2 regions of the Streptomyces sp. NPDC041068 genome follow, and region 1 is predicted to be linked to the other one. Evidence: riboswitches for the same ligand, from Rfam matches in the RefSeq annotation. Region 1 holds a riboswitch; the other holds the start of a gene.
What was found. A riboswitch is a leader RNA that binds a small molecule or an ion and turns the genes downstream of it on or off. The one in region 1 is predicted to bind thiamine pyrophosphate.
Positions count from the first base shown of each region.

Region 2: it holds a riboswitch for thiamine pyrophosphate, as region 1 does, so the genes downstream of both, thiO (glycine oxidase ThiO) here and AB0B50_RS35625 (thiamine ABC transporter substrate-binding protein) in region 1, are expected to answer to the same signal.

Region 1 is NZ_JBEZCG010000019.1:66,633-70,821, reverse strand. Features, by position in the region: gene AB0B50_RS35635 (hypothetical protein) at 1-119, shown strand, start outside; gene rlmN (23S rRNA (adenine(2503)-C(2))-methyltransferase RlmN) at 276-1,382, shown strand; TPP riboswitch at 1,428-1,544, shown strand; gene AB0B50_RS35625 (thiamine ABC transporter substrate-binding protein) at 1,623-2,708, shown strand; gene AB0B50_RS35620 (iron ABC transporter permease) at 2,771-4,189, shown strand, end outside.
Region 2 is NZ_JBEZCG010000022.1:113,950-118,138, reverse strand. Features, by position in the region: gene AB0B50_RS38165 (Rv2175c family DNA-binding protein) at 89-454, opposite strand; gene AB0B50_RS38160 (FAD-dependent oxidoreductase) at 542-1,708, opposite strand; TPP riboswitch at 1,926-2,039, shown strand; gene thiO (glycine oxidase ThiO) at 2,037-3,239, shown strand; gene thiS (sulfur carrier protein ThiS) at 3,245-3,469, shown strand; gene AB0B50_RS38145 (thiazole synthase) at 3,477-4,189, shown strand, end outside.

The DNA.
Region 1 (4,189 bases):
GCGAGACACTCATAGACCAGGGCGGACGGCGCAGGCCACGGCTGTACTGCCGGACCTCGCACCGCTGGAAGGAATACGGCTCCCGGGTCGGAGTGGTGATCGCCGGGATCTTCGGCTGAGGGCCGAGGAGGCCGGGCCGGAGGGCCGGGTGAGCCCGAGCGGGGCCGTGGGCGGGCCGTCGCAGCGCCCGAGCGGGCCGGGCCGGAGCGCGTCCCGAGCCGCCCGATCTCCGGCCGCGAGAGGCATGCGCGGTCATCTGCGACACTGGTAGTGCCATGCCTAAGCCCGGAGAACTCACTTTCGTCGCGCCCCGCGGAGCCAAGAAGCCCCCGCGACACCTCGCCGACCTCACGCCCGCCGAGCGCAAGGAAGCCGTCGCCGCCATCGGCGAGAAGCCGTTCCGCGCCAAGCAGCTCTCGCAGCACTACTTCGCGCGGTACGCGCACGACCCGGCCGAGTGGACCGACATCCCCGCCGGTGCGCGCGAGAAGCTCCGTGAGGCGCTGCTGCCCGATCTGATGTCCGTGGTGCGGCACATCAGCTGTGACGACGACACCACCCGCAAGACCCTCTGGCGGCTCTTCGACGGGACGCTCGTCGAGTCCGTGCTCATGCGCTACCCGGACCGGGTCACCATGTGCATCAGCTCCCAGGCGGGCTGTGGCATGAACTGTCCGTTCTGTGCCACGGGGCAGGCCGGGCTCGACCGGAATCTTTCGACCGGCGAGATCGTGCACCAGATCGTGGACGGGATGCGCGCGCTGCGCGACGGTGAGATTCCGGGCGGGCCCGCGCGGCTCTCCAACATCGTCTTCATGGGCATGGGCGAGCCGCTCGCCAACTACAAGCGCGTCGTCGGCGCCATTCGCGCGCTGACGGACCCGGAGCCGGACGGCCTCGGGCTCTCGCAGCGCGGGATCACCGTGTCGACGGTCGGGCTCGTGCCCGCCATCCACCGGTTCGCCGACGAGGGCTTCAAGTGCCGCCTCGCCATCTCGCTGCACGCGCCGGACGACGAGCTGCGCGACACCCTCGTCCCGGTCAACACGCGGTGGAAGGTTCGCGAGGTGCTGGACGCGGGGTGGGAGTACGCCGCCAAGTCGGGGCGCCGGCTCTCCATCGAGTACGCGCTGATCAGGGACATCAACGACCAGGCCTGGCGCGGTGACCGGCTCGGGCGGCTGCTCAAGGGCAAGCCGGTGCACGTCAACCTCATCCCGCTGAACCCGACGCCGGGCTCGAAGTGGACGGCCTCGCGGCCCGAGGACGAGAAGGCGTTCGTGGAGGCCATCGCCGCCCACGGCGTGCCGGTCACCATTCGGGACACCCGGGGCCAGGAGATCGACGGAGCGTGCGGCCAGCTGGCCGCGAGCGAGCGGTAGCCGAGGGGTACGCTGGCGGGCGTACGACCTCGTACACACATCTGCATATTCCGACAGGGGAGCGCCACAGCGCTGAGAGTGCGGCACCTTGGACAGGTGGGCCGCAGACCCTCTGAACCTCGCCCAGGTCATTCTGGGTAGGAAGTTCGGTCATTACTCAAGCTGTTGCGCCCTGCGCGCGGACCGCTCGGTCCGCGCGCAGGGCCGCGTCTTCTCCTGGTCACCCAGGAGGAAGTTTCCGTGAGCACCACCAAGAAGGTCACGTTCACCGCGGTCGCGGTGGGCATCGGTCTTGTCGCCGTCTCCGCGTGCGGCAGCTCCGACGGCGGGTCGGGGACGACCGACTCCAAGAGCGTCACCCTCGTCAGCCACGACTCCTTCAACGTCTCCAAGGACGTACTGAAGGACTTCGAGAGGCGGTCCGGCTACAAGGTCAAGGTCCTCAAGGACGGCGACGCGGGCGCCGCTGTCAACAAGGCGATCCTGTCGAAGGACAATCCGCAGGGCGACGTCTTCTTCGGCGTCGACAACACCCTGCTCTCGCGCGCGCTCGACAACGGGCTCTTCCAGTCGTACGAGGCCAAGGGCTCGGACAAGATCAAGCCTGGGTTCCGGGTGGACCAGGACAAGCACCGGGTCACGCCCGTCGACAGCGGTGACATCTGCGTCAACTACGACAAGAAGTACTTCGCCGACAAGAAGCTGGCGCCGCCGAAGTCCTTCGAGGATCTCGTCGAGCCGCAGTACAAGGACCTGCTGGTCACCGAGAACGCGTCGACCTCGTCGCCCGGTCTCGGCTTCCTGCTCGGTACCGCCGCCAAGTACGGCGACAAGGGCTGGGAGAGCTACTGGAAGAAGCTCAAGGACAACGGCGTCAAGGTCGTCGACGGCTGGGAGCAGGCCTACAACGAGGAGTTCTCCGGGTCCGCAGGTGGCAAGAAGGCCAAGGGCGACCGGCCGCTCGTCGTCTCGTACGCCTCCTCGCCGCCCGTCGAGGTCCTCTACGCGAAGCCGCAGCCCAAGGAGGCGCCGACCGGCGTCGCGACCGGCACCTGCTTCCGCCAGGTCGAGTACGCGGGTCTGCTCAGCAACGCCAAGAACGAGAAGGGCGGCAAGGCGCTCCTCGACTTCCTCGCGGGCAAGGAGTTCCAGGAGGACATGCCGCTGAACATGTTCGTGAACCCGGTGCGCGAAGGCACGAAGCTGCCCGAGCTGTTCACGGAGCACGGCGTGACGGTCGACAAGCCCGAGACCCTGGACCCGAAGAAGATCGCCGACAACCGTGAGCCGTGGATCAAGTCGTGGACCTCGCTCGTACTGAAGTGACCGAAGTGAAGGGGCGCTCCGTGAAGGGGCGTTCGCGCGGGAGCGCGGCTCGGCTCGGCCTGATGGTCGTGCCCGTCGCGTTCTTCGCGCTCTTCTTCGCCTACCCGGTGACGGCGATCGTCGCGCGCGGTCTGCACGTCGACGGCGTCTGGCAGTTCGGGCGGATCACGGACGTGCTCGGGCAGTCCGACATCCGGCACGTGCTGTGGTTCACCACCTGGCAGGCGCTCGCGTCGACCGCGCTCACGCTGCTGATCGCGCTCCCCGGCGCGTATGTCTTCGCGCGCTTCGACTTCCCCGGCAAGCAGGTGCTGCGGGCCGTCGTCACCGTGCCGTTCGTGCTGCCGACGGTCGTCGTCGGGACCGCCTTCCTCGCGCTGCTCGGGCGGGGCGGGCTGCTCGACGAGGCGTGGGGCGTGCGCCTGGACACCACCGTGTGGGCGATCCTGCTCGCGCACGTCTTCTTCAATTACGCGGTCGTCGTGCGGACCGTGGGCGGGCTCTGGTCGCAGCTCGATCCGCGGCAGGAGGAGGCCGCGCGGATGCTCGGCGCCTCGCGCTGGACGGCCTGGCGGACGGTGACGCTGCCCGCGCTCGGCCCGGCGGTGGCCGCCGCCGCGCTCATGGTCTTCCTCTTCACCTTCACCTCCTTCGGCGTCGTCCAGATCCTCGGCGGACCCGCGTACTCGACGCTCGAAGTGGAGATCTACCGGCAGACCGCGCAGCTGCTCGACCTGCCGACGGCGGCCGTCCTGACCATCGTGCAGTTCGTGGCCGTGGGGCTGATTCTTGCCGTGCACGCGTGGACGGTGCGACGGCGCGAGAGCGCGCTGAAGCTGGTCGACGCGTCGAGCGTGGCGCGGCGGCCGCGCGGGGCGGGGCAGTGGACGCTGCTCGGCCTGGTCGTCGCGACCGTCGCCGTGCTGATCCTGCTGCCGCTCGGCGTGCTGATCCGGCGATCCTTCGAAGGCGCCGCCGGGTCGGACGGCTTCGGATTCGCGTACTACAAGGAGCTGACCTCGGCGGACGGCGGTGCCTTCCTCGTGCCGCCGATCGAGGCGGTCTGGAACTCCCTGCAGTACGCGGTCGTGGCCACGGCCATCGCGGTCGTCATCGGGGGGCTTGCGGCCGCCGCGCTCACCCGGCGCGCGGGCCGGCTCGTACGTGGCTTCGACGCGCTGCTCATGCTGCCGCTCGGAGTCTCCGCGGTGACGGTCGGCTTCGGGTTCCTGATCACGCTGGACAAGCCCCCGCTGGATCTGCGGTCCTCCTGGATCCTGGTGCCGCTCGCCCAGGCGCTCGTCGGCGTGCCCTTCGTCGTACGCACCATGCTGCCCGTCCTGCGCGCGGTGGACGGACGGCTGCGGGAGGCGGCGGCCGTGCTCGGGGCCTCGCCGCTGCGGGCCTGGCGGGAGGTCGATCTGCCGATGGTGCGGCGGGCGCTGCTCATCGCCGCGGGGTTCGCCTTCGCCGTGTCGCTC
Region 2 (4,189 bases), on a different contig from region 1:
CCCCGTTGTCGGTGGCGCGGGGACCGCGTGGTGTCACGCGGTCCCCGCGCCGGACGATTGTGTTCAGGTCAGACGGCCAAGCGCCTGCTCAGACGGCGAGCGCCTGGGCGCGGCGCTTCACCTCCGTGCCGCGATTCTCGCTCAGTGCCTGCGCGGGGGTGCCGGGCAGGGTCGGGTCGGGGGTGAAGAGCCACTCGAGCATCTCTTCGTCGGAGAAACCGTCGTCCTTCAGGAGCGTCAGGGTGCCTGCGAGGCCCTTGACGACCTTGTCGCCGTCGATGAAGGCGGCCGGCACCTGAAGCGCGCGGTTCTCACCACGGCGCACGGCGATCAGCTGGCCCTCCTTAACCAGCTGGCGCACGCGCGTCACCTCGACATCGAGCATTTCCGCGATGTCGGGGAGGTGGAGCCAGGCAGGGACGAGAGCATCGGTCTTTGCGTCAATCTCGGTCACGTGGTCCAGCGTATCGCCGCTCGGGCGCACGGGCCGGGGCGCGGGCACTCACCCCTGCCGCGCCCGCGCTGCGCCTTCGCGCTCCTCTTACGCGTACTCCGCCTTCTTCAGCGGGATCGAGGGGTCCGCGACCTTGGCCGCGTCCAGGCGGGTGCCCGCCTCGATGAGCTTGCGGCCCTGGGCCAGGTCCCTGGGGCGGCCCACCGCGAGGACCGCCACCAGGGCGCCCTCCCGCAGCCAGCACACCGACCAGGCCATGCCCGCCGGGTCGCCGCGCCAGACCAGCTCGTCGGCCGCCGCGTGATGTCCCGCGTACTGCACGAAGCGGCCGAACTGCTCCGACCAGAAGTAGGGCACGGGGTCGTACGGCGCCGGGGTCTCGCCGATGATGTTCGCCGCCACCGTGCGCGGGCCCTGGACCGCGTTGTCCCAGTGGTGCACGAGCAGGCGCTCGCCGTACCTTCCCGAAGGGAAGGAGGAGCAGTCGCCGACCGCGTACACGTCCGGCGCCGACGTGCGCAGACGGTCGTCGGTCACGACCTCCTTGTGGGTGCCGAGCTCGATGTCGGAACCGGCCAGCCAGTCCGTGGCGGGCCGCGCCCCGATGCCGACGACGACGGCGCCCGCGGGCAGCCGGGTCCCGTCGGACAGGACCACCGTGCCCGGCTCGACGCGCTCCACGCGCGCGTGGGTGCGCAGGACGGCTCCGGAGTCCGCGTACCAACTCGCCATGGGGGCCGCGACCTCGGCGGGCAGAGCCCCGGCGAGCGGTCGTTCGGCGGCCTCGACCACGGTGACGGAACAGCCCGCCTCGCGCGCGGCGGTGGCGAACTCCGCGCCGATCCAGCCCGCCCCGACGACCACGACGTCGCGCTGCTCCGCGAGGACGGGACGCAGCCGCTCGGCGTCGTCCAGGGTGCGCAGGAGGTGGACCCCGGGGACTCCTTCGGTACCGGGCAGCCTGATCGGTTCGGCGCCGGTCGCGAGGACCAGGACGTCGTACGCGACCGGGCCCGCGCCGGTGTCCAGTTCGTGGTCGGCCGGGCGCACCCCGGTGACCTCGCGCCCCAGGCTCAGCTCGATGCCGAGCGCCTCGAAGTCGATGTCGAAGGCGGAACCCTCCGCCTTGCCGAGCAGCACCGCCTTGGACAGCGGCGGCCTGTCGTACGGCTGGTGGGGCTCCGCCCCGATGAGGGTGACCGCGCCGGTGAATCCCTGCTCGCGCAGGGCCACGGCGGTCTGCACGCCGGCCATCCCCGCGCCGACGATGACGACGTGCCGCTCCGGCTGCTTGTACCGGCCGTTCGGCCGCTGTTCGCTCTGCCTCTGCTGCTCGCTCACCCGATCACTTTAGGGCGGCGGGCACCGACGCCTTCAGGGGCCGACGAGGAGATCTCTGACACATGGTCACCGTCCGTGCCGGGACGGCTCCCCTACTGCCGCGCGGGGCGACGGGCTAGGGTGGCCGGTGCAGAGCACTCGCGGGAGCCCGGACGCACCGGGCTGAGAGGGAGGCTGGGACGGCCTCCGACCGTACGAACCTGATCCGGGTCATGCCGGCGAAGGGAGGGGCTGGACGCCCATGCATCCACGTACGACAACACCATCCGCCACCTCTGACGTCCTGGTCGTCGGAGGCGGCGTCATCGGCCTGGTCACGGCCTGGCGTGCCGCGCAGCGCGGGCTCTCCGTGGCGGTCGTGGACCCCGCACCGGGCGGCGGCGCGGCGCAGGTCGCCGCGGGCATGCTGGCCGCCGTCACCGAACTGCACTACGGCGAGCAGACACTGCTCGGCATCAACCTCGAATCCGCCCGCCGTTATCCCGCCTTCGCCGCCGAGCTGGCCGAGGCGAGCGGGCGCGACCTCGGCTACCGCGCGTGCGGCACGCTCGCGGTGGCGCTCGACGCGGACGACCGCGCCCACCTGCGCGAGCTGCACGCCCTGCAGCGCCGCTCGGGGCTCGAGTCCGAGTGGCTGAGCGGGCGCGAGTGCCGGCGCCTTGAGCCGATGCTCGCGCCGGGGGTGCGCGGCGGGCTCCGGGTCGACGGCGACCACCAGATCGACCCGCGCAGGCTCGCGGCGGCGCTCCTGGTCGCCTGCGAGCGGGCGGGCGTGGTCTTCCACCGCGCCTGGGCCGAGCGGCTCTCGGTCGTACGCGAGCGGGCGCGCGGCATCGTTCTCGCGGACGGCACCGGGCTGGACGCGGGGCAGACCGTGCTCGCGGCGGGCAGTCTCAGCGGGCGCCTCGCGGGCGTCCCCGACGACGTCCTGCCGCCCGTGCGCCCCGTGAAGGGACAGGTGCTGCGCCTGACGGTGCCGAAGCCGTACGCGCCGTTCCTGAGCCGCACCGTGCGCGCGGTCGTGCGCGGCAGCCACGTCTACCTGGTGCCGCGCGAGAACGGCGAGCTCGTCGTCGGCGCGACCAGCGAGGAGCTCGGCTGGGACACCACGGTCACCGCGGGCGGCGTGTACGAACTCCTGCGGGACGCCCATGAACTCGTGCCCGGCATCACGGAACTGCCGCTCACCGAGACCCGCGCCGGTCTGCGCCCCGGCTCCCCCGACAACGCGCCGCTGCTCGGCCCGACCCGGCTCGACGGGCTCCAGCTGGCCACCGGGCACTACCGCAACGGCGTCCTCCTGACGCCCCTCACCGGCGACGTCATGGCGCACGCGCTGACCACGGGCGAACTGCCGGACGAGGCGCTTGCGTTCACCCCGCGCCGCTTCGCCGACGCCTCTCTCGTATCCCCCACGCAGTCCCTCACGGAGCAGCCCGTATGAGCACTATGAGCACGTCCTCCGCCGCTTCCGTCAACGTCTCCGTCAATGGGGAGGCACGCGACGTGGCCTTCGGCACCACGCTCGAAGCCCTCGTGGCCACCCTCACCGCGGCCCACTCCGGTGTCGCCGCCGCCCTCAACGAAACCGTCGTCCCGCGCGCGCAGTGGCCCACCACGACGCTCGCCGCTGGCGACCGCGTCGAAGTACTCACCGCCGTCCAGGGAGGCTGAACCGACCATGGCAGACGACCCCTTCCTCATCGGCGGGCTCTCCCTCTCCTCGCGCCTGATCATGGGTACGGGCGGGGCGCCGAGCCTCGACGTCCTGGAGCGCTCCCTCGTCGCGTCCGGCACGGAGCTGACGACGGTCGCGATGCGCCGCCTGGACCCGGGTGTGCAGGGCTCCGTGCTCTCCGTCCTGGACCGGCTCGGCATCCGTGTGCTGCCCAACACGGCGGGCTGCTTCACCGCGGGCGAGGCCGTCCTCACCGCCCGCCTGGCGCGCGAGGCGCTCGGCACGGACCTGGTGAAGCTGGAGGTGATCGCCGACGAGCGCACCCTGCTGCCCGACCCGATCGAGCTCCTGGACGCCGCCGAGACCCTGATCGACGACGGGTTCACGGTCCTTCCGTACACGAACGACGACCCGGTGCTCGCCCGGAAGCTGGAGGACGTGGGGTGCGCGGCGATCATGCCGCTCGGCTCCCCCATCGGCTCCGGGCTCGGCATCCGCAACCCGCACAACTTCCAGCTGATCGTGGAGCACGCGCGCGTGCCGGTGATCCTGGACGCGGGCGCGGGCACGGCGTCCGACGCGGTGCTCGCGATGGAGCTGGGGTGCGCGGGTGTGATGCTCGCCTCCGCGGTGACGCGGGCGCAAGAGCCGGTCCTGATGGCGGAGGCCATGCGGCACGGGGTCGAGGCGGGGCGCCTCGCGCACCGGGCCGGGCG